One region of the Pseudoalteromonas carrageenovora IAM 12662 genome, then DNA from elsewhere that is predicted to be linked to it. Evidence: predicted binding sites of a transcription regulator. Region 1 holds the regulator's gene; each other region holds the start of a gene.
The links. The regulator sigma-54, encoded in region 1, starts transcription at its own class of promoters, with help from an activator protein. The targets are predictions, from matches to a motif close to GTTGGCACGNNNNTNGNNT.

Region 1 (8,227 bases):
TTTTACCGAGAATTTTTTCACGAATAGACTCAGCTAACTGATGAACACTTAAGTCGGTTGTATCGAGCATAAAATCTGCGCGGGTTACTAATACATCTAGCAGTTGTTTTTCTTTTTTTATCGCTAAATCAAGTGGTAACGAGTCAATAGAAAGCGGGTGTAATCGGCGTGTTTCAGAAAAGCGTTTGATCAGAGTTTGATCGTCACTATCTAAATAAAATAAAGTGGGATTTGCAAAGCCCGGGAGGTATTCAAGAATATCGTTAAACTCATCTTGCTCTTTAGGGATGTTACGCACATCTATGCTTACAGCAATTTTATCGTAGGTATCCGATACGCTTCGCACTAAAGAAGGCAGTAGGTTTACTGGAATGTTATCTACGCAATAATAACCTAAATCTTCTACAACGCGTAAAGCAACCGACTTCCCAGAACCAGAGCGGCCACTTATGATAATTAACTCCATTTATCACCCTTTTAAACTACGATTGATTAACAATAACTTGGTAAAGCTCAGCATCGGATTTTGCACAGCGTAACTGTTTACAAAATTCTTTGTCATTTAGTTTATCAGCTATGGTTGCGAGAGTCTTTAGGTGCTGTTGGTTATCACCATCTGGTACGATGAGTGCAACAAATATATCAACAGGGCGGTTATCAATCGCATCAAAATTTATGGCTGTCTCGCTTACAAGCACTATTGCTAATGGCTCTTCTGCGCCACTCATTCTTCCATGAGGAATTGCAATACCACGGCCTATGCCTGTGCTACCAAGCTTCTCTCTATTCATTAGAGCACACAAAATATCTTGCTGAGAAAGATAAGGAAGCTTTTCATGAGCGAGTTCGCTAATAAACTCTAAAATTCTTTTTTTGCTATTAAAAAGGACCGCAGCTTTGCTGCAGTCCTGGCATATAAGTGAGCTTAATTTCATCATATTAGTGTCGAGCAAGCTTCTCTTTGTGTTTAATAACTTGACGATCGAGCTTGTCAATCAACGAGTCTATGGCAGCATACATGTCTTGATGTTCGGTAGATGCAAATAACTCTGCACCACTTACATGGATTGTAGCTTCAGCTTTTTGGTTAAGTTTTTCTACATCGAGAATGACATGAACATTGTTTATATGATCAGAATGCCTTTCTAGCTTTGCAAATTTATTATTTACGTAGTCTCTTAATGAATCAGTAACATCTACATGACGACCAGTTAAGTTTAGTTGCATAAGCGTTTTCCTCTTTGTTTTGCGTCTTATATCAAACTCTTTCGTTGATTAGACGGTGGAATAGCCAGAGATTCGCGGTATTTTGCGATTGTGCGTCTAGCTACTTTAATTCCTTGCTCAGCCAATATATCCGCAATTTTACTATCACTCAATGGTTTTGCTGAGTTTTCTGCGGCAATCAGTTTTTTAATCAAAGCGCGTATTGCTGTAGATGAACACTCACCACCATTTTCGGTGCTTACGTGGCTTGAGAAAAAGTATTTAAGCTCAAATATACCACGTGGCGTGTGCATATACTTTTGAGTAGTTACACGCGAAATAGTCGACTCGTGCATCTCTACCATTTCAGCAACATCGTTTAAAACCATAGGTTTCATGGCTTCTGGACCGTGTTCAAAAAAGCCCTGTTGTTGCTTAACAATACAATTAGTTACTTTTAGTAGTGTGTCGTTTCTACTCTCTAGGCTCTTTATAAACCATTTAGCTTCTTGTAAATGAGAGCGAATAAATTGACTATCACCACTAGATTTAACTGTTCGTGACATAGCTGCATATTGGCTATTAACACGTATCTTAGGCATGCTATCTGGGTTTAGCTCAACTACCCAACGGCCTTTTATTTTTTTAACTGATACATCGGGGATCACATACTCTGATTCTTCCCTTACAATAGTATCTGCTGGCTTAGGGTTTAGAGTGTGAATTAACGTCATTACTTCTTTAAGCTCGTCTTCTTTGAGCTTAGTTTTCTTCATTAATGTACGATAGTCGCGAGCCGCTAATAGATCAATATGATCGGTTAAAATCATCTTTGTTTCATTGATAAAAGGCGTATCTTTATCAAACTGATTTAGCTGAATACACAAACACTCTTGTAAGCTACGAGCTGCTATACCCACCGGATCAAACAACTGAATACGTTTTAAAACGGCTTCTATTTCATCAAGTTCAACTTCGCCCTCGTCGTCGTTCTCTTGATTAAAGCTTTCTAAAATATCTTCACAGCTTAGCGTTAATATACCTGAGTCATCGACTGCTTCAACAATCGCTATTGCAATTGCTTCATCAGTAGGGCTAAACGGCGTGAGCTGTAATTGCCACATTAGGTATTCGTGAAGAGTTTCGGTTGAAGCACCTTGGTAAATAGACTCATCTTCTGGCATAGGGCCTGATGATGAAGCAGGAGCTGCGCTCATGTACTCATCCCAGCTTACATCCATAGCCATTTCGTCACTTACTGTGTCTTTAGTAAGTGCTTCACCACTGTCTTGCTCGTACTCGCTTGGTTTTTCGTCGGCATTAGCACTTACGGTTAATTCATCGTTATCTGCTTTTTGCTCGTTTTTGCCAGCTGATTCTTCCGTGTAATCTTGTTCATCTACTTCTAGAAGCGGATTGCTATCAAGCGCTTCTTGTATTTCTTGCTGGAGATCCAATGTACTGAGTTGCAACAAACGAATTGCTTGTTGCAGTTGTGGAGTCATTGTAAGTTGCTGGCCCATGCGCAGCTGTAATGATTGCCTCATGTATCTCTAACAATCCTTTTATGTTGTTATAATTAATACTAGCAGATGCTTAAAGACATGGCGTAAATGTTACAGCCTAAATTGCTCGCCTAAATAAACATCGCGTACCGTTTTATCATTTAATACGTGCTCTGGTGTACCAGAAGCGATTAACTCTCCATGAGAAACAATGTAGGCTTTTTCACAAACATCAAGGGTTTCTCTTACGTTATGATCGGTAATTAATACACCAATCCCACGATTTTTAAGATGTTCTATTATTTTCTTTATATCTAACACCGATATAGGGTCTACACCTGCAAAGGGTTCGTCGAGCAATATAAATTTAGGATTAGCAGCTAGTGCGCGTGCAATTTCTACGCGGCGTCGCTCACCACCCGATAAAGCCATACCTTGGCTGTCTCGAATATGTTGAATACTAAATTCATCTAACAAGTTGTTAAGCGTATCTTCTCTTGCTTTTTTGTTAAGCTCTTTCCGCGTTTCTAAAATAGCCATTAAATTTTGATAAACGGTAAGTTTTCTAAAAATTGATGACTCTTGTGGTAAGTAGCCTATGCCTAATCTAGCACGACTATGCATAGGTAAAAGAGTAATATCGTTCTCATCAATAGAAATTTTGCCTTTATCACTCGGTACAAGGCCCACTATCATATAAAATGTAGTGGTTTTACCTGCGCCGTTAGGCCCAAGCAATCCAACAATACTGCCAGCTTTGACTTCTAGACCAACATTTTTTACTACTTCACGGCCTTTATAGCTTTTTGCTAATAGCTCTGCTTTTAATGTACTCATGGCTGGCCTTTGTCACTTTTTTTTACTTTTTTAGGCTCAACAGGCACTAAAATAGTGTGAACGCGATCGGTAGAGTTTTCATCTTTTTCGGCGCTAATTAATTGCTGTTGCATGTCGTATGTAATACTTTTTGCATTGATTTTTTGCCCCGCTTGAGCGACCTCAGCATCGCCAACTAGCGTTAAAAATCGCTTAGCAACATCGTAGCGTACTTCGTTTGCACTGGCGCTCATTACTGTGCCGTCAGCTTGTTTTTCTTCAAAATAAGCTGGGCTACCTGTTGCTATTAGTAATTGCTTGTTATCACCTAAATCTTCGCGTTTGTGTACTTCTAATCGGTCAGCTGTAATACGACGATTACCGTGAATAATCTCTACGTTTTTTTCAAAAATCCCTACATTAGCTTTTAACTGGCCTTCTTGTTTGTCAGCGCTAATTGAAATTTGATTGGCAGCAGGAGAAGCTTCTTGTTCTGCTGCATAGCCATTAAAAGCAAGTAGAAGAGTTGGAATTATAAGTATTTTAGAAATTTTATTGGTCATAGTATATGGTTCGCGTATGGTTAATTAGTTTAATCACTTCAGTTTTTAAGTCGGCTTCAAGGCCTTTACCGGTGATTTTTAAATTGGGTCCAGTGATGACAACAGGTTGCTCCGAGCGCATTGTTAATAGTTCTATATCAACCTGAATATTATCAGCGTTGATTTTGTCTATCATGGCGTTATCGGTTAAGTTTTTGGCAACTACATTACCTTCTAATATCAACTGTTTGTCTTCGTATAATGTTGCTTCGTCAGCGTTTATTTGCCACGTTTGCTTTTCGTTATATAAAGTAAATATAGGCTTTTCAAAAAATGTAAAACCTAGCTGCTGGTATAGCTCCATTTTAGCCGCTGTTACTTTGTGGCTAATTTTACCCTGTTCATCATAAGCTGTTTGCTTAAGTTCTATGGCGATGTAATCAGGCTTAGCAATCACTTCAGGTTCTGCCTGAGGAGCTGTATTTGTTTGGGTAAAATAAGGGTACCAAAGCCAAACCATACAGCTAATGAATAAAATGCTAAGTATTATGCGCGCCGCATTCATGAACTAGTGCCTTGTGTGGTAAGTGCCTTACCATTTTCAAGCATGAGTAAATCGGTAAGCTCTCTTACTGCCCCAAAACCACCTGGCATTTGGGTAACGTAGTGCGATAAGCGTTTAATAAGTGGGTGAGCATCGCTTACAGCAACGGCAAAACCAACTTGCTCCATTACTGGCATATCGGGGCCATCATCGCCAATATAGGCAATTTGGTCATCGCTTAGGTTGAGCTTGTTTTTTAGCTCTTGGTAAGCAATTAGCTTGTCTTCTTGACCTTGATAAATATGTTGCACTGTTAAACTGCTCATACGGGTTTGCACTATTTGAGAGTGACGCCCAGTAATAACGGCTACTTCAAAGCCACTATTTATTAATGCTTTTATGCCAAAGCCATCTTTGGTGTTAAACGCTTTTAGCTCTTCGCCTTGGTTGCCAAGGTAAATTCGCCCATCAGAAAAAACACCATCAATATCGCATATAAGTAGCTTTACTTTTTTAGCGCGCGCTTTTGCATCAGCACTTAGCGGTTGATAGAGATCTTCAAATTGCATTTATAACACTCCTGCTTTTAATAGGTCTTGCATGTTTAGTGCGCCAATTGGTTGGTTTTTTTCATTAACCACAATTAACCCATTTATACGTTTGTTTTCCATTATATTGAGCGCTTCAGCTGCAAGTATATCTTGGGTAGCTGTTGTACATGACTTAGTCATTACCACACTGATTAAAGTGGTGTGAATATCAATACGTTGCTCTAAAATACGGCGTAAATCGCCATCGGTAAATAATCCCGCGAGCTCTTTGTTGTCATTAACTATCGCTGTCATGCCTAATCCTTTGGCTGACATTTCAATTAACGCATCTTTTATAGTTTGTGAAATATTAATACTAGGTGTGTTTTCACCGCTGTGCATTACGTCCTTTAGCGTTAGTAGTAAACGCTTACCTAGGCTGCCCCCTGGGTGCGATAGAGCAAAGTCATCTGCGGTAAAACCTCTAGCCTCTAAAAGTGCTACAGCCATAGCATCTCCCATAGCTAAAGTGGCTGTGGTACTTGCTGTTGGCGCAAGACCTAATGAGCAGGCTTCTTTTTCTACTTTTATGCACACATGTACATTAGCAAGTGTTGCCATGGTTGATTGCATATTACCCGTCATGGCTATCATTTTTGCACCAAGTCTTTTTAAGACTGGGATGATATTTAAAACTTCGCTGGTTTCACCAGAGTTTGAAATAAGCATAACCACATCATTTTTTGTGATCATGCCTAAGTCGCCATGGCTCGCTTCACCTGGGTGAACAAAAAAGGCTGGGCTACCCGTACTTGCAAGTGTGGCGGCTATTTTATTGCCTATATGGCCTGATTTTCCCATACCAATGACAATAATACGGCCCTGGCAGTCGTACATTAATTGACATGCATGATGAAAGTTTTCATCAACATATTGAGAAATATCACTCAATGCTTGGCGTTCTATATCAAGAACGCGAAGGCCTTGTTCAATAAAGTTTAACTGCGCCATGTTTACCCTATTTGACTGAAAATATAACCTTGGTAGCCTAAAAATGCTAATAGCAATAAGCCGCCTTCTACTCTATTGATACGCTGAGAACCTCTAAAGTTCAACGACATAATAATAAGAGCAAGTGTTGCACCTATCATTATTAATACATCTCGACTCACTAATGATGGATCAATTACTGAAGGGTTAATAATACCGGCTAGTGGTAATACGGCTAAAATATTAAATATGTTTGAGCCCACAATATTACCAAGAGCAAGGTCATCTTCATTTTTTAATACACCTGCAATAGAGGCTGCAAGCTCAGGTAAGCTCGTACCTATGGCAATAATAGTTAAACCGATGACTAAATCGCTCAAGCCAAAGTATTTTGCAATATCAACCGCCGAGCCCACTAAAAAATGTGAACTAACAGGAAGTAAAATCATGCCAATAACTAGCCAAAATACAGCTTTTTTTGTTGGAACGTCATTAGGTACTTCATCGCATGCTTCTGACACAAACGGATCATCTTCATTTTTTGCGCGCATAGAAACAATAATCAGCCCACCAATAAAAACGATAAAGCCAATTAAAAGTGCTATGCCTTCACCAAACGAAAAGTAGTTATCTGAAAACACATACCAAGTAGCCAATGATACGAGCATCACTAATGGCATTTCGCGTTTTAATGTACTTGAAGATACTGCAAGAGGGCGAAAAAGGGCGGTAATACCTAACACAAGTAAAATGTTTGTAATGTTTGAACCCACAGCATTACCAACAGCTGTATCGGTTTTATTAGCTAAAGCTGCTGAGGCCGAAACCATCATTTCAGGCGCTGATGAACCCATAGCTACAACGGTTAAACCAACAATAAGCGTGGGAACGCCAAAGTTTTTAGCAAGGGCTGCTGCCCCATAAACAAACCTGTCTGCACTCCAAACTAGAGCTGCAAAACCAAGAATCAAAATAACAAACGAGGTAACCATTGTGATAAGCCAGTTATTCAAAATAGAGATGGCGCGAATAGTAACAAAAGCCAACATGAAAGTATAAATAAAAGAGTCAGGTCTGCTCTAATGGGCCCAGTGCTTTTAGTTTATATTTAGAAACTTAAGCATGCGTTAAGGGAAAATCCCTCAGCCTTAGAGCACTTTTTATAGGTGTATTACAAAATCTTACGAATTGTTTTTTCCATCTTTGATAAAAAACCCTTAAAATAGGATCACTAGTGAACATTGTTATGGAGAGCGACTTGTCGCAATCAATAGTAGAAGTCAAGGATGTGAGCTTTTCGCGTGGCGATAGAACCATATATAAAAATATGAGTTTCAGCGTACCTAAAGGTAAAATCACTGCCATTATGGGGCCAAGCGGAATTGGCAAAACCACCATGCTGCGTTTAATCGGCGGTCAGCTTAAGCCTGACTCAGGCGATATTTTATTTGAAGGTGGCAGCATTCCAAATATGTCGCGTAAAGAGCTGTATGCGGCACGAACAAAAATGAGCATGCTTTTTCAAAGTGGTGCTTTATTTACCGACATGTCGGTATTTGACAATATTGCGTTTCCAATTAGGGAGCATACAGATTTAAGCGAAGATATTATTCGATTAATAGTCTTAATGAAGCTTCAAGCGGTTGGTTTGCGTGGTGCTAAAGACTTAATGCCCTCTGAGTTATCAGGTGGTATGGCAAGACGTGCCGCATTAGCGCGCTCTATTGCTCTGGACCCCGAACTCATTATGTATGATGAACCATTTGCAGGACAGGACCCTATTTCTATGGGGGTATTGGTTAAGCTAATAAAGTCTTTAAATGAAGTACTTGGTTTATCTTCATTAATTGTAACTCACGATGTTACAGAGGTTATGAGTATTGCCGATCACGTCATTATTATTGCTGATCAAGGCGTAATAGGCACAGGCACTCCCGATGAAATGCGCAATCATGAATCTCCATTAGTGCAGCAGTTTTTAAATGGTTTGTCGGATGGGCCTGTACCATTTCACTTTCCTGCGCAAACGTATGCCGAAGAGTTACTTGGAGAAAAAGCATAATGTTGGATTTATTTCAAAGGCTAGGGCGAAAA
Region 2 (8,227 bases), on a different contig from region 1:
GGTATGTATTGCATTAAGTAATATGGCTAGGTCGTCATCGTTTTGAGCGCGGGCATCTAGGCTAATGGTGGTTTTACCGGCAATAACGTTTGTAGCGCCTGGGCGTGCTTGAATTTGCCCAACGGTGGCTACTTCGCCATTACTCGCACTTTTTGCTAGTTGCTCTATGGCAAGAGTCAGTTCGGCGCAGCCTGCTAACGAATCCTGACGTAAATTCATAGGCGTAGTACCAGCGTGACCGCTTTGACCTGTTAGGGTGATCATAGCGCGCTTTGCCCCTGCAATGGCAGTAACAATGCCTAATGCCTGATTTACCGACTCAAGCACGGGGCCTTGCTCTATGTGGGTTTCCCAGTAACCGAGTAACTCATTTTTGTTTAGTGTTGCTTTTGCATAGTTTGCGGGGTTTAGGTCAAAGTCGAGCATGGCTTGGCGCATAGTAATGCCGTTTGTATCTTCTATATTTAACCACTGCGGGTCAAACTCGTTTGCCAGTGCTTTTGAGCCAATTAATGTGGTGGCAAAGCGGGTGCCTTCTTCATCACAAAAACCTACAACATCTAAATGAAACGGTAAATCAAGCTTAAGTGTATTCGCAAGGGCGGCTATTTCAATACCGAGTAACACTCCTAAAATGCCATCAAATGCACCGGCATTTGGTACGGTGTCGAGGTGTGAGCCAATAATTAAACGTTTAGCGTTTGGGTTTGACGATTTTAGCCGACCCCATAAATTACCTACTTCGTCTTGCCACGATTGCATGCCCGCCTCAGCCATCCACGCGGCAGTAACGCTATTACACTCTTTGTGCTCTTTAGATAAATACACGCGGTGAATACCGCCCTGCATTTGCGATAAGCCACTGAGTGTTTTACAGCGCGCTAAGGCGCGCGCAGCATAGGTGTTAGCTAGCTCATTATTTAATAATGGCGCTAGAGAGGGGGTTGCAATCGTCATGCTAAATCCTTTTTATTATTTATAATGGGTAAGGGCGGCAATAGCGGCTTCGCCTTTAGGGCCTTTGTAACCGTTGGCATGTAAGCAGGCATCTAAACTTGCCAATGTTTGCAGTACGGCATCTTTACGGGCGTTGTAACCCATGGTGCCAATACGCCAAATTTTGCCATGCAGTGGCCCAAACGAGGTGCCAATTTCAATACCAAAGTCGTTTAGCATTTGAGCGCGTACGTGATCGGCATTAATACCCTCAGGTATATAAACACCCAGCACGTTGTTCATTTTGTGGTTTAAATCACCAAATACGTTTAAGCCCAGCGCTTGAATACCTGTTAGCATGGCATCGCCATGTAATTTATGGCGGGCAACGCAGTTATCTACACCTTCTTCAATTACAATGCGGGCACATTCGGATGCGCAGTAAAGCATGCTTGTGGCTTCGGTATGATGGTTGAGGCGCTCCTCCCCCCAGTAATTCATGATCATGCCTAAATCAAAGTAGTTAGAGCGTACAAATGGCTCGGTGCCATCGGTATGCTCTGCGGTACGAATACCCGCTTCTGCTTTTTTACGTTTTTGGATCCAATCGGCGCATTTGTCGCTAAGTGTTAATGGCGCAGAGCCAGAGGGACCACCTAAGCATTTTTGCAAACCAACCGAAAGCGCATCGAGTTTCCACTCATCGGCGGGTAAATCGTTACCTACAATTGAGGCGGTGGCATCGCAGTAAAATAATACATCGTGCTTTTGGCAAATATCACCAATGTATTCAAGCGGTTGGTTCATGGTTGTAGAGGTATCGCCTTGTACCATTGCAAGTACATGGGGTTTTACATCAACAATGGCTTTTTCTATTTGCTCGGGAGTAAATACTTCGCCCCATGGTACTTCTATGGTGTGCACTTTAGCGCCTACACGCTCGGCTATTTCAGCAAGCAAGTGGCCAAAGCGCCCCATAATTGGCACAAGTACTTTATCGCCTGGGCGTAAAATAGAGCACAAAACGGCTTCTATTCCTGCGCGTGATGTACCGTCAACTAACATGGTCCATTCGTTTTTGGTTTTAAATATTTCGCGATAGCGGGCCATGGTTTTGTTCATAAAACCGGTCATTACTGGGTCGTATTGGCCAATTAGCTGCGCCGACATAGCACGCAGTACGCGTGGATCTGCGTTAATTGGCCCAGGCCCCATTAGTAAACGTTGCGGCGGATTTAAAGTTTGAATTTGCGTGTTGCTAAACATGTTTTAGGCTCCCAGAGTCTGAATAAGCATGCGAATACCCGTTATCATTAAGACAACGGCAAAAGCGCGTTTTAATTGTTTTTGATCCAGCTTGCTACCAATTTTTACGCCAATAGGCGCAAACAAAATAGTCAGCGGAATAATAAGAAAAAAGGCAGGGAGGTTAACTAACCCCCACGTACCTAGGGGAGCATCGGTTGGCGTTGTGCCAATACTTAATAAGGTAATTACGCCTGGTAGCGCAATAAGTAAGCCAAATACGGCTGCAGTGCCTACAGCAACATGGGCACGTACGTTAAATGCGTTTAGCATGGGTACACCAATTGTACCACCGCCTATGCCGATCATGACCGATAAGCCACCAACAATACTTGCCATTATGCCTTGGCCAAATTTACCCGGTAACTTACTTACAAGGGCAGGGGCGCCGGCTCTAAATAACATGTTAAGGCTAACTAAAATAGCAATACAAGCAAACATAAGTACCAGTGCATTACCGCGTATTGTGTGCGCTAAGTAGCTGCCTACAACGGCCATTACTAAAATAAACGGCGCCCAGTATTTAATTAAAGCAAGGTCAATGTTGCCCTTTGCATGGTGCGAGCGAATAGACGAAATAGACGTAGGCACTATGGTGGCAAGCGATGTCGCGGTTGCTATCATCATGGCCGACTCAGGGCTTACACCAAAACCTTGCAATAAAAAGTACAGCACAGGCACAATTACTATGCCGCCGCCTACACCAAATAGGCCTGCTAAAATACCTGCAAAAATGCCGGTTGCTATTAAGGCCACAATAATGGGCCATTGGTTTATTATTTCTGTCATTGTGTTCCTGCTGTAGTTACTGTTGCACGACCATCTGAACGAGGATCGGTTGCTGCTTCAAGGCTGGTAGGCGTATCTAAAATTGCACCCGCGTGGCCCATCATTTCATTGTTATTATCAACGCTTACCCAGTCGTGGTCACGTTGATTTAATTCATGTTTAATTTTTGAGGCTAGGGTTTGCTCTACTTTTAAATTAGTGCTGGTGTCGCCCCATGTACGGCCAAGTAACCAGCGCGGGTCGCTCACCGCTTGGTTAATCGATTTATTACGCCACGCGTAACCTGTAAATACTGCGGCTTGTGTTTGAGGTTGCCCTTCACCGCCCATGGTGCCGTAGGCAAGGCGCCTGCCATCGTCAAATTTTGCTAAAGCAGGGTTAAGTGTATGAGCCGGTTTTTTATGCGCTTTTAAGGCATTGGCATCGTTGCTATTTAAACTAAAACTTAAACCGCGGTTATTCCACACAAAGCCACCTTCGCTCATCAAAATGCCGCTACCAAATTCCCAGTAAACACTTTGAATAAAGCTCACGAGTTGGCCGTTTTTATCACGTGCTGCCATCCAAACGGTATCGCCTGGCTCTGCATTAAATGGCCATTGCTTGGCTTGGCTCATATCTATATTGCTGGCAAGCGCATTTAAGCGCTCATCAGTTAGTGCGTTTTTATAATCATCGCCAAGCGCATCTGGGTCGGCCCAAAGTGTAGGGCGGTGGGTAAAGCTTTGTTTGGTTGCCTCAACAATTAAGTGCATCCAATCAGCCTCTGTTTTGGCTAAATGTTTTAGTTTATTAACAGCGCCAATTATTTGCAAAGAATGCACGCCTTGTGTGGGGGCGGGCAAGTTATAACACTGTATGCCCGATAAATTAGCACTGAGCGGCGTTACTAAATCGGCCTGAGTATTGGCAATATCTGCGCGTGTAATTGCACTGCCTGCGGCAGCTAAATCGTTTGCAAACGACTCTGCTAACGGCCCTTGGTAAAAAGCGTTTAAGCCATGCTCGGCTAAGTGCTCAAAGGTATTGGCAAGTTTTGGATTTTTAAAGTGTTGCCCTGCTTGTAAAGGTTTACCGTTGGGGATGTATAGCGCTTTAAAGGCATCGTTAGTATTGGCAACACTTGCCAGTTTTTCGCAGCCCGCTTGCAGGCTTTTTGTAACAGTAAAACCTTCGCGGGCAAGCTTAATAGCAGGCGCTAAAATAGTACTTAGTGGCAATGCTGCGTGCTTATCTACCTCAAGTGCTTTTTGCCAGCCACGAAGCGTAGCCGCTTGAGTCAATGCGCTTAAACCACCTCGCTCTGGTATGTGTGGCTCATTGCTGTAGGCACTTATGTCACTTGGTGCGCGCCCGCATGCATCAATTGCGGTAGGGTGGCTTTGGTTTGGGTTATCAATAAGCCAAAAGCTGTCGCCGCCAATCGAGTTCATATGTGGGTAAACCACGCTAATCGCAGCCGCTGCCGCTACCATTGCTTCTGTGGCTGTACCGCCTTGTTTTAGTATAAAGGTGCCTGCCTCGGTCGCTGAAAAGTGCGGGGCAGTAAATGCAATGTTGTGTGTGCTCATGCAGGTGTGTCCTGTTTAAAGTGTGCAGCTAATTGTTGTACGCAGGCAAGTAGGCTTTTATCGTTGCCGTGGCTCATCATTAATGAAAACCCATATGGGTGGCCATTTTCTAAATTAGCCAATGGTAAGTGAACTTGCGCCGAGCGGCTCAAGCCCGCAATGGCAGATAAAGTTATAATTTGCATACGTAAGGCGCTTGTGTTGGTGCCCAATTTAGGTGCGGTTGTGGGTGTGGTTGGCAAAAATAAACAACTTTTTGTGTTTAGGTTTTTAGTTATTAGTGTTTGCCACTGAGTTTGTACTTTTAGTGCTTCTTGCTCTTCTTGGGCGGTTAGTGCCAGTGCCATTTTAAAACGTGCCGCAATTGCCGGAGCAAACTGGGGAAGTTGCCCTGGCAATTGAAGCCAATCTTTATGCGTTTTAGCTATTGCGCGCCCTTGCAATATTCTAAAGCTATCAGCGAGTTCGCTTAATAAGTTGCTATTAGGCAGTTCAAATTCTTTATGGTGCTTAAAATAAGGCTTGGTTTTTTCAAGTAGTTGCTTAATAGGTGTTTGTAAAGCAGGGCTTACTAGCTCAAATAACGGCTCACAAATTACTAAAGTATCAACGTTATTAATAGCTTGATTTGGTAACAGTACATTGCCTACATCGCTTAGTAGTTCTGCACTTTGGGTAAGCCAGCCAATGGTATCAAAAGGGGGAGCTAGCGGAATTAGGCCGTCTTTTTCAATCACGTTATGGCTGGGTCTTATACCAAATAAGCCGCAGTAACTTGCGGGTATTCTAATAGAGCCGCCAGTATCGGTACCTAAGCCAATATCGGCTAAGTTAGCAGCAACGGCGGCCGCCGATCCCATACTCGAACCGCCACTTGCATGACCGCTAAGTTTTGGGTTTTGTGCCGCCCCATAGTGAATGTTATTTCCCTCTAAGCTGTAAGCAAGCTCATCGGTGTGGGTAAAGCCTGTAAAGCTACAACCCTCGTTCATTAACTTATTTACCGCACTTGCTGTTTGCTGGGCAGGTTTTGCTGCTTTAAACCAATTAGGGTTACCTGCGCTGTTGCGCTCACCTTTAACAGCAAATACATCTTTTACTGCAAGGCGCTTATTGATAAGTGCGCCGTGGGTGTGTGTTTGCCATGCTTTTGGGCCATGGTCACAAAAAATACCGGTAAAATTATTATGTGTTTTGGTACTCATATCACCACTCGTTATAAAGTAAATCTGACCAACTGGTTATAATCAGATTTAGGGTGATTAAAAAGACGAATTAATTATTATTATTTTTCAGCTCACTGCGTAACATCTTATTTTTATTTTACAGAGCCTGATCCGCTTTTTAATCGGTTAGCTTATTATATTGCCTAAAAGCTAAGCAAAAGCAATGCCAAATACAATAAAGTTGTCCGCTCGGTCAGGTTTTTATGGGTTTGTATGGTGTTTATAAAAATTTAAGCAATAAAGAGGGCGCAATTTAGAGGTGAAAATACACCAAGTTGGTGCGTGTTTGCACCATCTTGGTTGTAAGTCGGGGGTTTACAATAGTGCGTTTGGGCTAATTATTAAGCCGTTTACATCGGCGTATAACCAATCATTTGGCTTAATTGTGGTGCTAAGCATAGTTACTGTTTGGTTTTTATCACCAAACCCACGCTTTAAAGTACTACGCGGAGTTGAGCCAAGCGCCATTACGGGTAAATCCATAGTGGCAAGTATTTCTATATCGCGGCAACAGCCGTTAATAACAACGCCTTCCCAGCCATTTTTTAATGCGCGCTCTGCCATTATATCGCCTATAAAAGCAAAGCGTTTACTGGCAAAGCCATCAATAACTAATATTTTGCCCTTGCCGTTTTCATGCAGTATATCAGCGGCAAATGAATTGTCTTCTGGGCAGGTAACGGTAACTGCTTGGCCACTAAACGTGGTTTTTTTACCAAAATGGCGCAGGCCGCTGTCGGCTACTTGTACGCTCTCGCGGTGATCGTCAAATAAATCGGGGGTTGTAAAGTTATCCATGGGTTAAGCCTCACTTTGCTCGGGTATTTTTAAGCCAATACCTTTTAAAATAATGTGGGCAATTGACTGCGTAATGTGTGCCACATCGGTTTTATCGTATTCTAATTTGTTCATAACTAGCAGTACTTCAGCTTGAAAGTCGGCGTAGTATTGTGTGGTTGACCAAATGGTAAATAATAAATGGTAAGGGTCAACGTTATCCATTTTATCGGCGTCAATCCATGCTTGAAAAACATCAACCTTTTGCTTTACCCAAGGGCGTGTATTAGTTCTAAAGTAGTTTTGAAGGTACGGTGCACCACGCAGTATTTCGCTGGCAAATAAACGCGATTGCAAAGGCTGATTAACGGCAAGTATTACTTTGCTTTTAATGTAGTTATAAAGCACATGAGCAGGGTCGTCCTCAGGGGTTACATTATCTAGCCCTAAGTTCCAATGCGCTATTATGCGGTCTATTACGGCTTCGTATAGGCCGTCTTTACTTTTAAAGTAATATAAAATATTGGCTTTAGGCACGCATGCCTCTTTGGCAACCATACTCATGCTAGCGCCATCGTAACCAAGCTGAGAAAACAATTGCTCTGCGGCATCGAGTATTAACTTTTGGTTTTTCTCTCGGGTGAGTTCTTTTTTATTTGGCTTTGTTTGTGTGGTCATTATGGCGTTGCTGAGTTTAAGGTGTTGATTGATTGTAACTTTACTGACCGAAAGGTCAATTACTAAAATTTGCTTTATTTTATATAAAAGTATTAGTAACAATTGTTTAAGCGCATAATTACTGGTAGCGTACCCCTAAATGCAGGTAGTACTTTTAGGTAGTTAATGGGCTTTTTTTCTAATCATAAATATACACTTTATGGCATCGCCGCTATTTTATTATGGAGCTGTTTAGTTGCTTTGCTGCGTGATGTGTCTGAGTTATTTGGCCCCATTGGTGGTGCTGCGCTTATGTACAGCGTAAGTACACTTTTTTTAATTATGGTAATGGGGCCGCCAAAATTAGGTGGTTTTAATAAACGCTATATTATTTGGGGTACTGTTTTATTTGCACTTTATGAGGTGTGTTTGGCGCTGTTTGTGGGGCTGGCTAATAATCGCCACCAAGCAGTAGAAATGGCCGTTATAAATTACTTATGGCCCACGCTTACTATTTTACTCAGTATTATAGTTAACCGTAGTAAAGTAAGTTTTTGGATTTACCCTGGCATGTTGCTCGCCTTTTTTGGTGTAGCGTGGTGTGTTGGCGGTGATAGTGGTTTATCTATTAGTAGTATTACCAACAACTTTGCAAGTAATCCTACGGCTTATTTATTGGCTTTTGTAGCGCCGTTTATTTGGTCTGTATACTGTGTAATCACTCAAAAAAGCAGTAATGGTAAAAACGCCATAGTGCTGTTTTTTATAGCCACAGCGTCAAGTTTGTGGGTGCTATATGGTTTAAGTGATGAACCAGCTATGGTGTTTTCAATACATGCAACAATTACGCTTGTTTTAGCAGGTATAGTGGTAGGCAGTGGTTATGCACTCTGGAACCAAGCAATTATTGGCGGTAACTTAATGCTGCTTGGTACGCTTTCGTATTTTACGCCGGTTTTTTCGGCT
Region 3 (8,227 bases), 1.2 Mb from region 1:
ATTGAAATTTGGAACCTCGTATTTATGCAGTACAACCGTCAAAGCGACGGTACTATGCTGCCATTACCTAAGCAATCTGTTGATACAGGCATGGGCCTTGAGCGTATTTCTGCTATTTTGCAGGGCGTGCATTCAAACTATGAAATCGATTTGTTCCAAGGCTTAATTGCAGCAGCTGCAAGCGTAACTAACGCGCAAGATATGGACGATAAGTCACTTCGCGTAGTAGCAGATCATATTCGCTCATGTGCGTTTTTAATCTCAGACGGTGTTATGCCATCTAACGAAGGCCGTGGTTACGTACTTCGTCGTATTATTCGCCGTGCGGTTCGCCATGGTAATAAGTTAGGTGCACAAGGCGCGTTTTTCTTTAAATTAGTTGCTGCACTTATTGAGCAAATGGGTCAAGCGTACCCAGAGCTTGCTAAGCAGCAAGAAATTATTGAAAAAGTATTACGCATTGAAGAAGAGCAATTTGGTAAAACACTTGAACGTGGCTTAGCTATTTTAGAAGAAAGCTTAAGTGACCTTAAAGGCGATGTGATCCCAGGTGATTTAGTATTTAAACTTTACGACACGTATGGTTTCCCTGCCGATTTAACCGCCGATGTTGCACGTGAACGCCAAATGACGATCGATCATAAAGGCTTTGAAGAATGCATGGCTGTACAGCGTAAAACTGCACAGCAAGCAGGTAAATTTGGTGCAGATTACAACGAGCAATTAAAATCAGAAAAACTAACTGAGTTTAAGGGCTACGACAGCACGCACCATAGCGCGACAGTGGTAGAAATTTTTGCCGGTGGCGAAGCCGTTCAGTTATTAGAAGATGGCCAAGAAGGCATTGTAATACTAGACCGCACACCGTTTTACGCAGAATCGGGCGGTCAAACTGGCGATACTGGTACTATTAGCGTTGCTGGTGGCGAGTTTAATGTTACTAACACCACTAAACTTGGTAATGCATTTGCGCACCACGGTACAGTACAAGGGCGTATTGGTGTTAACGATAAAGTAGATGCCACTATTGATGACGCACGTCGTGATAGCATCAAGAAAAACCACACAGCTACGCATATTTTACATGAAGCGCTTCGTCAGTTGTTAGGTGAACATGTAGGCCAAAAAGGCTCGCTAGTTCAAGCTGACCGTTTACGTTTTGATTTCTCGCACTTTGAAGCTGTTACAAAAGATGAGTTACGTGAAATCGAGCGTGTAGTTAATGACGAAATTCGTCGTAACTTTGCACTTAACACTGAACTTATGGCAATTGATGATGCTAAAGCGAAAGGTGCTATGGCGTTGTTTGGCGAAAAGTACGACGACGAAGTACGTGTAGTAACTATTGGTGATTACTCAATTGAGCTTTGTGGTGGTACACACGTTGAGCGAGCTGGTGATATTGGTTTATTCAAAATTGTATCTGAAAGCGGTATTGCTGCAGGCGTTCGCCGTATAGAAGCAGTAACTGGCGCAGATGCCGTAGCGTATGTAAGCGAGCAAGAGCAACAGCTTAACGATGTTGCAGCGCTTGTTAAAGGCGATAGCGCATCAGTACTTGAAAAAGTAACAGCGCTTCTTGAAAAGTCTAAAGGCCTTGAAAAGCAAATTGCTCAGCTTAACGACAAGCTAGCAAGTGCTGCAGGTGCGTCTTTACTTGATTCGATAGTAGAAATTAATGGCGTTAAGCTATTAGTTGCAAACGTTGAAGGTACTGAGTCTAAAGCGCTTCGCGGTATGGTTGACGACCTTAAAAACAAGATTGGCTCAGGTGTTATTGCCCTCGGTGTTGCCAGTGGCGACAAAGTAAGCCTAATTGCCGGTGTAACTAAAGACTTAACAGGTAAAGTTAAAGCCGGTGAGCTTGTAAACCACATGGCTTCTCAAGTCGGCGGTAAAGGCGGCGGCCGTCCTGATATGGCTCAAGCGGGTGGTTCTCAGCCTGAAAACTTAAACGTAGCGCTTGATAGCGTAACAGCTTGGGTAACCGAGAAAGTTTAAGATTACGTGGCACTTATTGTCCAAAAATATGGCGGCACTTCAGTTGGCTCAGTAGAGCGAATAGAGGCGGTCGCCGACCTTGTTGTTAAAACTAGGCAACAAGGACATCAAGTGGTTGTGGTGCTCTCGGCTATGTCGGGAGAAACCAACCGCTTAATTAATCTCGCCAAACAAATTGATACTCGCCCGAGTAGCCGTGAACTAGATGTATTAATTAGCACCGGAGAGCAGGTGTCTGTATCGCTTCTAGCTATGGCTATTATAAAGCGTGGCCATTCGGCCGTAAGCCTACTTGCTGATCAAGTTAATATTCAAACCGACAACATGTTTGGCAAAGCCCGAATTGAGGACATTGCTGCTACGCGTTTAAAGCATGAGCTTGAACATAACCGCATTGCTATTATTGCGGGTTTTCAGGGGCGTGATGTAGAAGGCAATATTACAACGCTTGGCCGTGGTGGCACAGATACCTCAGCAGTAGAAATTGCCGGCGCAATAAAAGCCGATGAATGCCAGATCTATACAGACGTTGATGGCGTATATACTACAAATCCTCGTGTTGAACCTAATGCACGGCGAATGAGCCAAGTAACCTTTGCTGAAATGCTAGAGATGGCCAGTTTAGGCGCTAAAGTATTGCACATTCGCTCTGTTGAGGCGGCAGGTAAACACAATGTTCCGCTTAGGGTGCTTTCAAGCTTTAACCCTGATGAAGGCACATTAATTAGCTTTGAGGAAAGCGATATGCCAAGTAAGGTTGTTTCGGGTATTGCGTTTAATCGCGACGAATGTTTAATTAAGGTACAAGGTATGCCAAGCAGCACTCAGTACCTTGCAAAAATTTTGAAACTTTTTGCCGATAATGGCGTCGAAATAGATATGATTAATCAAGATAATCATAACTTTGAAAAAATAGACTATGCTTTTACTGTGCACTCGAATGACTATCTGCAAGCGCTTGAATTAATTACTGAGCAACAAGCTCAATTAAGCGCTGATAATATTAGCGGATTAACCACAGTGGCTAAAGTGTCTGCTGTTGGAATGGGTATGAAATCGCATTCTGGTGTAGCTAGTTTATTTTTTGATGCATTAGCGCAGGAAAATATTAACGTGGTTTTAGTCTCTACGTCAGAGATTAAAATTTCAGTTTTAATAGATGAAAAGTACCTAGAGTTGGCTGTTCGTGCATTACATAAAACATTTTTAACGGAAAATGAGTAGTTTGGGAGTTTTTACTTACTTTTCAATCGATTTTTCATTAATATGTTTAAGCGGAATCTTATAATTTTTATTGGAACATGGGAGCAAGAGAATGCTAATGCTAACTCGTAGAGTAGGTGAAACCCTAATGATTGGTGACGAAGTAACAGTTACCGTTCTAGGTGTTAAAGGAAATCAAGTTCGAATTGGTGTTAATGCACCTAAAGACGTATCTGTGCACCGTGAAGAGATTTACATGCGCATACAAGCTGAGAAGTCGAACCCTAATCCGGGCAATGCTTAATCAACACGTATACGTAGTTGAGTAATTTACTCAGCTAGTTAAAAAGCCACTCACTGAGTGGCTTTTTTGTTTATAAAATCGAGTGTTTCTGGGCTTAGTATTTGTTTTGAGATGTATTGCATACCGCTTTTATTTTTAATTAACAAACCGTTTGGTGTATTTACTACCTCAGTTATATCTTGCCATGCTAGTTGGTAGCTTTTGTAATGATTAGAGGATTTAATCCCTTCATCATCAAAAGTGAGCGTAACCTCGGAGCCTGATGCTCTGCTAAACATTTGCCTAGTAACCCACCAAGGTCGGCGGTAGTAAAATGCTACGCATTCCAGCACGGCTAACATGATCATAAATGTACCTAGGTAATGATCGTCCAATCCATAAATCCCAAATAAACCAAGCGCAATAAGTAGTACTAGTAAAAAATACTTGGGTTTGGCGCGTTTACTATAAGGAAGTGACTCGTCAAAGCACTCGTAAAAATAAGGTTTATCAAGCGTGTAGGTAGTTGTGAATGCCATATTGTATTTACTTAAAGCGTATTTTTTGACATTTTAACAGTAAGCCCCTAAATGAGCAGCTTTAAAGTGAGGATTTTATTGCAGGCACAAAAAAACGGCTCGTAAGCCGCTTTTTTCTAAAGGCGAAGAATTAACAGTTAGTTTCTTCTGCGTTAACGCCTTCTTTTACATTTTCACATGCATCTTCAACAGAGTTTTGCACGTCAGTTACTGCTTCATCAATGCGCTCACCAGCCTCTTCTGCGTGGTTGTCTTCACAACCCATCATGAAAAAACCTGCAAATACTGCGATTAGTGCTGCTTTTAAAGTTGTAGAGTTCATAGTGTAATTCCTTGTAAGTATTAATTAATTTAGTGTTTGTTAGTCGTATGCCTTATCTACCTGGGTGATTTGCCACGTAGCGCACCTGAAACTAATGAAATCACTAAAAGTACTAAAAAGATAAAAAATATAATTTTTGCTATACCAGCTGCGGCACCTGCGATGCCACCAAAACCTAACACTGCAGCGATTAAAGCAATAACTAAAAATGTGATTGTCCAGCGTAACATTGTCTTCTCCTTGGTTTATCAAATCGTTCGAAATAACTAATGCCAGTTACATGCCAGCTTATTTTATTGTTATTTATCAATTGCTTAATTGTTTTTTGATAATTATAGGTGACTATTGGCTTAGTAATTTTTACGCTTTGTTATGTAACTTATTCACACCTATGTAATTTTAGTAAACAAGATATATAGATAGCTAAGTTTAACATTTTTTGGTAAGACCAATTTACATTTTATCAATTGGCTTTAACATTACTATACCTGTAACGCGCTATTTTTAATGGTATTTATGGATTGTTAAAGTTATGGATATAACCTTTGCCTATAACCATTATTTTTATCATCTATACGTAGCGGTGTTTATGGCTGTTTTAGCTATGTTAACCAAGGGGGTGATATGTTATTTTTATTTTAATTGGTTTTACCAATTTACAAGGTGTAGACAAAGCTATTAGTTTTGTTATCATCCGGTGAATAATTATTTAAATAAATCGATTTTTTATTTCGATGTGGGTTTTAAGGGGGAGAGTAATGGATATAGGTGCTCTACTTACAACTGCAGGTAGCTTAATGCTAACCGGTATGGTTGGGGTGTTTGTATTTTTGTCGATATTAATTGGTGCGGTTGTTCTTATGTCTAACTTGGTTGCGCGTTTTAGTGAACCAGAAGTGACAACACCAGTTAAATCACCGTCTTTTAAATCTCAAGGTGTGCCTAGTGAGCACATCGCTGCTATTAGTGCTGCCATTGCTCAGTACAAATCAAATAATAACTAAGGGGCACACACATGGCTAAATTAAAATTAACAGAATTAGTATTACGCGACGCTCACCAGTCTTTATTAGCAACACGTATGCGTTTAGACGACATGCTTCCTATTGCAAGCAAGTTAGATGATGCAGGTTATTGGTCGATTGAATCATGGGGCGGCGCAACATTTGATTCATGTATTCGTTATTTAGGTGAAGATCCGTGGGAGCGTATTCGTGCACTTAAAAAGGCAATGCCAAACACTAAACAGCAAATGCTATTACGCGGCCAAAACCTATTAGGTTACCGCCATTATGCTGATGACGTAGTTGAAAAGTTTGTAGAGCGCGCACACAAAAACGGTGTTGATGTATTTCGTATTTTTGATGCAATGAACGACGTACGTAACCTAGAAACTGCAATTAAGGCGGCTGTTAAAGTTGGCGCGCATGCGCAAGGTACTATTTCGTATACAGTAAGCCCAGTCCATACGCTTGATATGTGGCTCACTCTTGCAAAACAGCTTGAAGATATGGGTTGTCACTCAATTTGTATTAAAGATATGGCGGGTTTATTAAAGCCATACGATGCAGAAGAGCTTATCAAAGCACTTAAAGAAACTGTGTCTGTTCCTATTGCTATGCAGTGTCATGCTACTACGGGGCTAAGTACTGCAACGTATCAAAAAGCAATTGATGCAGGTATTGATATGCTTGATACCGCTATTTCTTCTATGAGTATGACTTATGGTCACTCTGCAACAGAAACTATTGTAGCGATTGTTGAAGGAACTGCTCGCGATACCGAGCTTGATTTAAATCAGCTTGAAGAGATAGCGGCTTACTTTAGGGACGTACGTAAAAAATACGCTGCGTTTGAAGGTAGCCTTAAAGGGGTTGATGGACGAATCTTATTAGCTCAAGTACCTGGTGGCATGTTAACTAACATGGAAAACCAACTTAAAGAGCAAGGCGCTGCCGATAAGCTAAATGAAGTGTTACTTGAGATCCCACGTGTACGTGAAGACTTAGGCTTTATTCCACTTGTAACACCAACATCGCAAATTGTAGGTACACAAGCTGTACTTAATGTGCTTACTGGCGAGCGTTACAAAACAATTACCAAAGAAACTGCCGGTGTACTAAAAGGTGAGTATGGCTTAACGCCAGCACCTATGAACAAAGAGCTGCAAGAGCGAGTGCTTGATGGTAGCGAAGTTATTACATGTCGTCCTGCTGATAAGATACAGCCAGAACTTGCAACGCTTGAAGCTGAGTTACTTAAAGAGGCAAAAGAGCAAGGCTTAACGCTTTGTGATGATCAAATAGACGATGTACTAACTTATGCGTTATTCCCACAAGTTGGCCTTAAATTTATTAAAAACCGTAATAACCCAGATGCGTTTGAAGCAGTACCAAGTGCTGACGATGAAGCGAATAAACCGGCTGCAAAACCAGCAGGTAAAAATAGCGTAAAAGCAGAGCAATACAGCGTTAAGGTAGATGGTAAAGTTTATGATGTAGTTGTAGCGCAAGGCGGAGAGCTTAAAGAAGTAACCCTTAAAGACTCTGAGCATTTACCTCAGTCTGCATCGGTTGCTTCTGGCGAAACTTTGAATGCACCATTAGCCGGTAATATTTTTAAAGTAAAAGTAAAAGCGGGCCAAGTAGTTAACGAAGGTGATGTAGTTGTAATTATGGAAGCCATGAAAATGGAAACCGAAGTACGTGCAATGCATACCGGTACTATAGCTGAAGTGCTTGTTTCTGAGGGTGACTCGGTAACAACAGGCGACGCAATTATAGCGTTAGCTTAAGGGAGAGTTTAAATGGAAGCACTTTTAAACCTTTGGCATGCTACAGGTATTGCTAACTTTACGTTTCCTGGTTTGGTAATGATTGCAGTAGGGTGCTTATTATTGTTTTTAGCAATTGCTAAAAACTTTGAGCCACTGTTACTACTGCCTATTGGCTTTGGCGCAATACTTACTAATATTCCTGTGGCGGGTTTGTCAGATCCCGGTGGTTTACTTTACTACGTTTATTACGTTGGTATTGATACGGGAATATTCCCGTTATTAATCTTTATGGGCGTGGGGGCATTAACAGACTTTAGTGCGCTAATTGCTAATCCGCGTATGTTATTACTTGGTGCTGCTGCGCAGTTTGGTATTTTTGCAACGTTGTTTGGTGCAATACTATTAAACTATGTGCCTGGTTTTGAATTTACCTTACAAGATGCCTCAGCTATTGCCATTATTGGTGGTGCCGATGGCCCTACAGCAATATTTTTAGCCTCGAAGCTTGCACCAGATTTACTTGGTGCAATAGCTGTAGCGGCATACTCTTACATGGCACTTGTACCAATTATTCAACCGCCAATTATGCGTGCGCTAACAACACCTCAAGAGCGTCAAATTAAAATGCCTGAGCTGCGCAAAGTATCTAAAAAAGAGAAAATTGTATTTCCTCTAATGGTGCTTAGCTTAACTGCGATGTTTTTACCTGCGGCTATACCGCTTGTTGGTATGTTTTGTTTAGGTAACTTAATGCGTGAGTCGGGTGTTGTAGATAGATTAAGTAATAGCGCTCAAAACGAAATCATCAATATAACCACTATATTTTTAGGCTTAGCTGTTGGCTCAAAACTAGCAGCAGATAAGTTTTTAACAGTTGAGACTATTGGTATTTTAGTACTTGGTGCATTGGCTTTTGCAATTGGTACAGCTTCGGGCGTATTTATGGCAAAAGGCTTAAATAAAATTTCTAAAACCCCTATTAATCCATTAATTGGCGCAGCGGGAGTGTCGGCTGTACCAATGGCTGCTCGAGTAGTTAATAAAGTAGGGCTTGAAAATAACCCACATAACTTTCTACTTATGCACGCAATGGGGCCAAACGT
Region 4 (8,227 bases), 1.2 Mb from region 1:
GCGGTGAAGAGTCGGCACTAGAAACAAATGGTGTGCTTACTTTTAACGGTTGGGAGCTTGACGAAAATAGCCGTTGCCTTACTTCTCCAAGCGGCGATGCTAAACGTTTACCTAAAGGTGAATACAGAGCACTTCGTTTAATGCTTGATTCTCCTGGTCGTATTTTTAGCCGCGAGCAATTAATTAAGCACATGACAGGACGTGAGCTTCGTGCAAATGACCGTACTGTAGATGTTACAATCCGTCGTATTCGTAAGCACTTTGAAAGCGATAACTCTACTTCAGAGCTTATCAGCACCATTCATGGTGAAGGTTACCGCTTTATTGGTAAAATCGACGCTTAATTAGAGTAAAACTCGTTTACTCTAATTGTTGTAAAAATAAATGAAGGGCTTGTTGTCCTTCATTTATTTTATCTGCTAAAACATCTAACCAATTTTGTAATACCTCATCAGACTCTTCAATCGCACCATATTCCATTACTTTTGCATGTAACTGTACGTCGTTTAAACCTACAGAGCCTGCTGCCCCCTTAAGCTTATGCGCAACCGATTTATACTCTTCTCTGTCATTTGAGTTAAGTGAAGTTAGCATTTCTTGTTGATATTGAGGATTTAGCTTTTCAAATAATTGACTACTGCGCTTAAACACTTCTAAGCCCATTGAGTTAACAAAGTCTTCTATTGTTTCTACATCGAGTAAATGTGCATTAATTTCTTTAAGCGCTTCTTTGCTCACTTTTAATTGTGGCTCAGTACACTTAGCCTGCTTAATATCAAATAAATCTGCGAGCATTTTATCAAGCTTCACTGTATTAATTGGCTTAGCCAACGCACCTTGAATAGAAATTCCTTCAAGCTCTTCTTCAGCGCTACGCACGTTAGCCGTAAGCGCAACTATAGGCAGTTTATCAAAGTGGCTGTCTGATCGTATGTGCTTTGCAACCACATCACCGTTTATATCCGGCAACTGCATATCTAACAGTACTAAATCTAAATCGTCTTCGGTTTCTACAAACGACAGTGCATCTTCGCCGGTTTCAGCCCAAAGCACTTCATGGCCTCGCTGCTCTAACAAGTTAGTTGCTATTTCAGCATTTAGCGGCACATCTTCTACAAGTAATATATATAAGCCCCGTCCCACATAGCTCTGCTCTGTAGGTGCTACACATAAACTAAGTGGAATTTGTACTGTAAAACAGCTGCCTTCGCCTTCGGTACTATTAACTGTAATTGTGCCTTTCATAGCACTCACAAGCGCTTTAGTTACAGCAAGTCCAATGCCAGATCCTATTGCGTTAGTCCCTTTTAAATCTGGTGCTTTGTAGTACATATCAAATATTCGAGCAAGTTGCTCTTGCGGAATACCTTGCCCAGTATCTGATATTTTAATAACTAGCCATGGCCCCTCTTCACGATTTTCACGGCTACACTCTAGGGTCACTCTACCTTGCTGGGTAAACTTAACGGCATTATTAATAAGGTTCCAAACAACTTGGCGTAAACGTGTAGGATCAAGCAATGCATACACGTCTAGCTTGCCATTTCGCTCAATATTAAACTCTAACTCTTTTTGCTCAGCAATTAGACCTGCAAAGTTAACCACATCATTTATAAAGTCTGAAACATTTATTGAATCGGTTGCGATATCAAGCTGATCTCTATCTATTTTATCTAAATCTATAATATCGTTAAAAATATTACCGAGGGTTTCTGCACTCGAAAACACTGTATTACACCAGCTACGCTGTTGTTTGTTCATTTCTGTATCAAGCAACATACGGGTTAAGCCAACAATACCATTAAGTGGCGTGCGTAACTCGTGGCTCAGCGTGGCTATAAACTTACCTTTATCTTTGTAAGCTGTCTCAAGGGCTTGGGCCGCTTCTTTTCGACTAGTTATATCACGTCCAAAACCAAGCAAACCTATGTAGTCGCCCTCATCATTTATAAATGGCAATTTACGTAATTCAAACCAACGTTTTTCACCCTCAACCTCGTACCCTACATCTATAGTTAACGGCTTGTGAGTTTGCTCAACTTGCTCATCGGTAGTTAGTACTTGAGATAAAAAGTGTGTAGGGAATATTTGTTCAGCACTTTTACCAATAATTTCGCTACTTGATTTCCCCATAACCTCTTCAAACATTTTATTACACCCGGCAAACACACCATTATTGTCGCGGTAATAAAATAAATCGGGAGATGAATCAACAATAGAGCGGAGTAACATGCCTTGTTGAGCTAATTCTTGCTGCGTTTTTTTACGCTCTGCGATTTCTCGGCGTAGCTCTTCAATTGCACGGTGCTTGGCATGAAATGCCATTTTACGCTCATCAATCTCAATGTTTAAACGATTGATATTGTCTTTTAAAGTTTGGTTTAAGAGTTTCTCTTGTTTTGTAGCACTATCTAAATAAGCGTAAGAGGCATCTAATTGACGAACAGAATTAAGTAATACAGTAATAATAAGAGGCGAGACAACGGCTGCAAAAAATACTACAGCTAAAATATCAACAATATGCAGCTCACCAATTGCCACGTAATAAAACATGCTCGATAAAATAAGTGATGCAGATAACAATAAAGCATAACAAAAAGCTGCCGTTTTAAACTCACCAAATCGCTTTATTGAGCTAGAAAGAGCCCTAACCCAAGGGCTCAAAGAATAATCAGTCATACGTAATTTTATCTCTTAGCTGTATGCTTAAATATAAAGAAGGCAATGTGTATGTATAAACATGCTATTTTGCCAGATTTTAGCATTTTTATGTTATCTCTACTCATGTTGTGCGATAAAAACAGAAAATTTTCATGTTTGAATTCGCCCACTTCTTAAACTCATCATTTCAGCAATAAATTATTTAGTGTAAAATGCAGCGCTTTATTATGACCAATAACGAGTAGCGTACATGCAAACCAACATGCCCGATATAGCTGATACGGCTCCCGCCTTACAAACAGGTAAGTTAGACTGGGTTGGTATGGGCGAAATAGAACTGCCATTTATTTTTGAATCAAAAGATTTAGCACCCGTTACCGTTAATGCAAAAGCGCGTGCATTTGTTAACTTGCATAAAGAAGATGCTAAAGGCATCCATATGTCGCGCTTATTTTTAGCGCTCGACCTACTTTCTACCGAGCAACAAGTTAACCCGCAAACTATTGCACAGGCACTCGATACATTTATAACAAGCCATGAAGGCTTAAGTGATAAAGCGCAAATAGAGTTTAAGTTTGAATTACCGCTACGTCGTAAATCACTATTAAGCGGCAAAGCCGGTTGGAAAAGCTACCCTATAACGCTTACCAGCACCATTGAAAATAACGTTATTAGCTACGAGTTAACCGTAGATGTAACTTACTCATCTACCTGCCCGTGCTCTGCAGCACTTGCAAGGCAGCTTATTCAAAATGCCTTTAATGAAAAGTTTAACCAAGAGACGCTAAGTCAAAAAGATGTGCACGAATGGCTAGGCACCACGCAAGGTATTGTAGCTACGCCCCACTCACAGCGCTCAATTGCCAATGTAAAAGTTAAACTTGATAGCTCATGCGATGAATTTGACGTTGTTAATTTAATTAATACTTTAGAAGCTGAACTTAAAACACCGGTTCAAGCGGCAGTAAAACGCGAAGATGAGCAAGAATTTGCCCGCCTTAATGGTCAAAACTTAATGTTTTGTGAAGATGCTGCTCGTAAAATTAAAGCGGTTCTTGAAAACGATAACTTTAGTGATTATTGGCTGCAAATAAATCATTACGAATCACTGCATGCACACGACGCTGTGGCTATTGCGGTTAAAGGTGTTAGCGGCGGCTATAAAGCTTAACTTCCTTGAAGTGATAGTTTATAAATTCATACGGTAATTAACTCATAGCACAAAGTTTTTAGGCACGTAAATTGCTTTAGTTGAGCAGTGTCAATTTGTTGTTATGGAGTTACCGTATGGAATTCGCTTTATTATCAATTTTAGTATTAGTGGTTGGGGCCTCAATTGTTGCGTCAAAATTTAATGATGATGGCGGAAACCCGTATCCTTTTACCCGTAAACAAACTGTGTTTACGCAGGTTGAAGGCGCATTTTTAAACCTGTTAGAACGTGCAGTTGGCGATCAATATAAAATAGTCAGCCGTGTTAAATTAATCGACGTGATTGATTGTAAGCAAGGCCTTTCGGCTAAATCTAAACGTGCTGCTTTAGCAAAAGCTAAAAGTAAACAACTCGACTTTGTATTAATCGACAAAGAAAAGTTGACCATTGTTGCCGCTGTTGACTTAGTTAACAACGCCAATAAAGATGGCCACAAAGCCCAACGCGATTGGTTTGTAAATGGCGCTTTAGAATCGGCTGGCATTCCACATATTCGTATGAAGGTTAAATCGGGCTACCGTCCTTCAGAAGTTCGCGATGCAATAATGTTTAAACTAGGAAAACCTGCAGCTGCGCAAACCCAGCGCCCAGTTCGCAACCGCGTACACAAACCTGCTGTGTTATCGCCTTCTCAAGCTAAAGCGCAAACAAACGCCTTAGCCGAAATATAAAATAGAATTAAATACTCTCCTAAAAGTATTTAAAGCGAGCTCATAAACAAGCTCGCTTTTTTGTTTTTTATAGCTAACTTCACGTATAATCAAGTTATTCAAACTCAGGAATTTAACACTATGAATGTTGGTATTATTGGCGCAATGGAGCCAGAAGTTAAAATTTTACGTGAAGCAATGCAAAACCCACAAATTTTAACTAAAGCAGGTTTCACTTTTTATACTGGCGAGTTAGCTGGAAACACAGTAACACTTGTTCAATCTGGTATTGGTAAAGTTGCTTCAACTATTGCTACCACGTTACTGATTGATAACTTTGAACCTGATTGTGTTATTAACACAGGCTCTGCCGGTGGGTTTGATCCATCATTAAGTGTTGGCGATGTAGTGATTTCGTCAGAAGTTCGTCATCACGATGTAGACGTAACCGCATTTGGCTACGAAATTGGTCAAGTTCCACAAATGCCAGCAGGCTTTACAGCACACCCAAAATTAGTAGAAGCAGCAGAGCAAACTATTGCACAAATTAGCGATGTTAAAACGTTAGTAGGCTTAATTTGTACAGGTGATACTTTTATGTGTGATCCTGTTCGTATAGACAAAGCACGCAGCGATTTCCCATCAATGCTTGCTGTTGAAATGGAAGGCGCATCAATTGCTCAAACGTGTTTTACACTTAATACACCGTTTGTTGTTATTCGTTCTATGTCTGACATTGCCGGTAAAGAGTCGCCGCAATCATTTGAAGAATACTTAGAAACTGCTTCAATCAACTCATCTAAAATGGTTGTCGCGCTTTTAGAAAAGCTAACGGCTGTAAGCCTTTAAATGCTTAGCAATATTGTTCAAAATCATTTGGACTTTATTGCCTTTATAATAGCGCTCCTCGCTGAGCGCTTTTTTCCTTTGGTAAGCTGGTACCACCCAAATACTGTATTAACTGCTGTTTTTAATGCTATTGGAAAACGAGTTTATAAACCAAGTGAACCTAAAAGCTACCTTTATTTAGCCTCCACCCTGGCCTGTACACTAGTTTTAAGCGTTATTCTTATTATTATTGTATTACTGCTCGAATTTGCCTTTTACCCTGAGCTTCTTGCTGGCCTCATTTTATATTTGTGCCTTGAAAGCAAAGCGATAGATAAAAAAGCCCTGCGTGTTGCAAAGTTAGTAAAACAAAGCCAAAAATCTACCGCGCGTGAGCTATTAAAGCCGTTGCTTGCCAGAGAGGTTAACAAGCTCTCAGCGCCAGGTATAATTAAAGCCTTAATTGAAAGCTTAATTTTACGAACTGCTCGTAATTACTTTGTGGTTATATTCATATTTTTATTATTTGGGCCCATTGGCGCTTTAGCATATCGGCTCCTCACTTTAATGCAGCAAGCTTGGCGCACCGATATATCACCTAATAGCCACTTTTTAAAACCGCTTAAAATCATTTTGTTCATAATCGAATTTATTCCAATACGCCTACTTGCGTTAACAATTACCGCAAGTAAAGCCAGTAAACAAAGCATGCATTACATAAAGCACTATGGCAGGCATTTTTATCAAACAAATACAGGGTGGATTTTAAGTGCGTGCTCGGCATCTCTTGGCGTGCAACTTGGCGGACCTGCAGTTTACTTTGGTAAGCGCTTTAATAAAATGCGAATTGGTGCTGATAGACTACCTTCACCCGATGATGTGCCCGTAATAATTAATAGATTAAATCAGGCTCGCGTATTTTGGTTTTTAGTCATTATCAGCATCGGAATACTAAAAGAGATTTAGTGCTTTTAGCTGCCAAAATACGAGCACAAAAAAACCAGCCTAAGCTGGTTTTTATCGTTTTAACTGCTGCGCTTACGCTACAGTAATATTCGCAAACTTACGTTTACCTACTTGGTAAATAGCCGTCGTGCCTTTTGCTACTTCAAGTTTAGTATCAGTGATTTTATCTTCACCGTTAAGTTTTACCGCACCTTGCTTAATCATTCGCATTGCTTCAGATGTACTTGCCACTAAGTTTGCTTCTTTAAGCAAGTTAGCAATTAAAATACTGTCTTCTGCAATCGTAATTGTAAGCTCAGGGATTTCATCAGGAAGCGCTTTTTTCTGGAAACGTTTGATAAAATCGTCATGTGCAGCTTGCGCATCTTCTTCACTATGAAAACGAGCTATTAGTTCTTTAGCCAACTCAATTTTAATATCGCGCGGGTTAGTGCCTTGTTCAACACGTTCTTTTTGCGCTGCAATTTGCTCAATTGAAAGACCACTTAGTAAGTCGTAGTAGCGCCACATTAGTACATCGCTAATCGACATTACTTTACCAAACATATCGTTTGGTGCATCAGTAATACCAATGTAGTTACCTAGCGACTTAGACATTTTTTGAACGCCGTCAGTGCCTTCAAGCAATGGCATCATTAATACAGTTTGCGGCTTTTGACCTTCTACTTTTTGCAGCTCACGGCCCATAAGTAGGTTAAAACGCTGATCAGTACCACCAAGCTCTACATCTGACTCAAGTGCAACCGAATCCCAACCTTGTACAAGCGGGTATAAAAACTCATGAATCGCAATAGGCTGACCGCTACCGTAACGCTTTTTAAAGTCGTCACGTTCTAGCATGCGTGCTACCGTTTGGTTAGCAGCAAGCTTAATCATACCTGCAGCACCTAGGTTTTCCATCCACGTAGAATTAAATGCAACCGTTGTTTTAGCCGGATCTAATATTTTAAATACTTGCTCTTTGTATGTTTCAGCATTGGCTAGTACATCTTCGCGAGTAAGTGGCTTACGCGTTACGTTTTTACCTGTTGGGTCACCAATCATGCCCGTAAAGTCACCAATTAAGAAAATTACCTCATGACCTAAGTCCTGAAAGGTCTTCATTTTATTAATTAGTACAGTGTGGCCTAAGTGTAAATCTGGCGCTGTAGGATCGAAGCCTGCTTTTATTTTTAGCTTTTTGCCCGACTTTAGTTTTTCAACTAGTTCGTCTTCAATTAATATTTCTTCTGCACCGCGTTTAATCTCTGCTAGAGCGGTTTGTAAATCCACTTTGTGTTACTCCAAAATTCTGCCGACGAAGGGGCGACTAGTTACTTGCGTAGTCACGGTTTAATAAAGGTTTAAACCGAATATATAGATGTAGCTAACATAACAAATTTCTACCTAATTAAAACAACTTTTTAAGTGATTCATGCAACTAAACAAAATCAATTGAGTCTTACCTAGGTAGAGCGTTAAAAAAGGCTTTCTAAGACCGATTTTAGCGTAATTTAAGGTCAGTTTAAATCTACAAAACACTAGTATTCGTACATTATTAGGTATATCCTGCAATATTATGTATTTATTATCTTGACAGCAGAAAAAGGCACGTTATGGTTCACGTGGTTCGCACGCTCCCCAAAAAACACAAATTGCTTATATTAGGTTTGGTTTCTGCTATTGTTGGCTTAGCCTTTCTTCCTTCTGAAAAAGCCACTGCATCCAAAGACAATAGTGCAAATGCACTAGAGATTGGTAAACGCTACGAGTTACAAGTAAAAGTTGATGGCAACGAAAAATTAACTGAGCTAAATTCAGAGCAAGCAGCAGAAAAGTTACCAGAATACGACTTTGTCGATCATAAAGTTAAAAATGGCGACAATTTAGCAATTATCTTCAAGCGAGCTGGCTTTTCAGCGCAAACGCT

Region 2: a site for sigma-54 is predicted at 5,980-5,998, ahead of ALFOR1_RS17935 (amidase family protein). Genes of this name have one in related genera too.
Region 3: a site for sigma-54 is predicted at 4,618-4,636, ahead of ALFOR1_RS13600 (DUF1328 domain-containing protein). Genes of this name have one in related genera too.
Region 4: a site for sigma-54 is predicted at 3,891-3,909, ahead of ALFOR1_RS13550 (DUF2726 domain-containing protein). Genes of this name have one in related genera too.

Annotation. Positions count from the first base shown of each region.
Region 1 is NZ_LT965928.1:591,813-600,039, forward strand. Features, by position in the region: gene rapZ (RNase adapter RapZ) at 1-466, opposite strand, end outside; gene ALFOR1_RS02755 (PTS sugar transporter subunit IIA) at 483-935, opposite strand; gene hpf (ribosome hibernation promoting factor) at 940-1,227, opposite strand; gene ALFOR1_RS02765 (RNA polymerase factor sigma-54) at 1,254-2,753, opposite strand; gene lptB (LPS export ABC transporter ATP-binding protein) at 2,823-3,548, opposite strand; gene lptA (lipopolysaccharide transport periplasmic protein LptA) at 3,545-4,090, opposite strand; gene lptC (LPS export ABC transporter periplasmic protein LptC) at 4,080-4,634, opposite strand; gene kdsC (3-deoxy-manno-octulosonate-8-phosphatase KdsC) at 4,631-5,182, opposite strand; gene ALFOR1_RS02790 (KpsF/GutQ family sugar-phosphate isomerase) at 5,183-6,154, opposite strand; gene ALFOR1_RS02795 (calcium/sodium antiporter) at 6,157-7,125, opposite strand; gene ALFOR1_RS02800 (ATP-binding cassette domain-containing protein) at 7,380-8,195, shown strand; gene mlaE (lipid asymmetry maintenance ABC transporter permease subunit MlaE) at 8,195-8,227, shown strand, end outside.
Region 2 is NZ_LT965929.1:348,778-357,004, forward strand. Features, by position in the region: gene ALFOR1_RS17915 (allantoate amidohydrolase) at 1-957, opposite strand, end outside; gene ALFOR1_RS17920 (pyridoxal-phosphate-dependent aminotransferase family protein) at 973-2,202, opposite strand; gene ALFOR1_RS17925 (sulfite exporter TauE/SafE family protein) at 2,206-3,030, opposite strand; gene ALFOR1_RS17930 (gamma-glutamyltransferase family protein) at 3,027-4,601, opposite strand; gene ALFOR1_RS17935 (amidase family protein) at 4,598-5,806, opposite strand; gene ALFOR1_RS17940 (putative 4-hydroxy-4-methyl-2-oxoglutarate aldolase) at 6,143-6,625, opposite strand; gene ALFOR1_RS17945 (TetR/AcrR family transcriptional regulator) at 6,629-7,282, opposite strand; gene yddG (aromatic amino acid DMT transporter YddG) at 7,448-8,227, shown strand, end outside.
Region 3 is NZ_LT965928.1:2,996,116-3,004,342, reverse strand. Features, by position in the region: gene alaS (alanine--tRNA ligase) at 1-2,001, shown strand, start outside; gene ALFOR1_RS13620 (aspartate kinase) at 2,008-3,225, shown strand; gene csrA (carbon storage regulator CsrA) at 3,317-3,508, shown strand; gene ALFOR1_RS13610 (YcxB family protein) at 3,559-4,026, opposite strand; gene ALFOR1_RS13605 (hypothetical protein) at 4,157-4,348, opposite strand; gene ALFOR1_RS13600 (DUF1328 domain-containing protein) at 4,405-4,578, opposite strand; gene ALFOR1_RS13595 (OadG family protein) at 5,107-5,352, shown strand; gene oadA (sodium-extruding oxaloacetate decarboxylase subunit alpha) at 5,364-7,142, shown strand; gene ALFOR1_RS13585 (sodium ion-translocating decarboxylase subunit beta) at 7,155-8,227, shown strand, end outside.
Region 4 is NZ_LT965928.1:2,985,432-2,993,658, forward strand. Features, by position in the region: gene arcA (two-component system response regulator ArcA) at 1-344, shown strand, start outside; gene arcB (aerobic respiration two-component sensor histidine kinase ArcB) at 361-2,679, opposite strand; gene folE2 (GTP cyclohydrolase FolE2) at 2,912-3,832, shown strand; gene ALFOR1_RS13550 (DUF2726 domain-containing protein) at 3,949-4,545, shown strand; gene mtnN (5'-methylthioadenosine/S-adenosylhomocysteine nucleosidase) at 4,666-5,373, shown strand; gene ALFOR1_RS13560 (cobalamin biosynthesis protein CobD/CbiB) at 5,374-6,318, shown strand; gene tyrS (tyrosine--tRNA ligase) at 6,391-7,590, opposite strand; gene ALFOR1_RS13570 (peptidoglycan DD-metalloendopeptidase family protein) at 7,914-8,227, shown strand, end outside.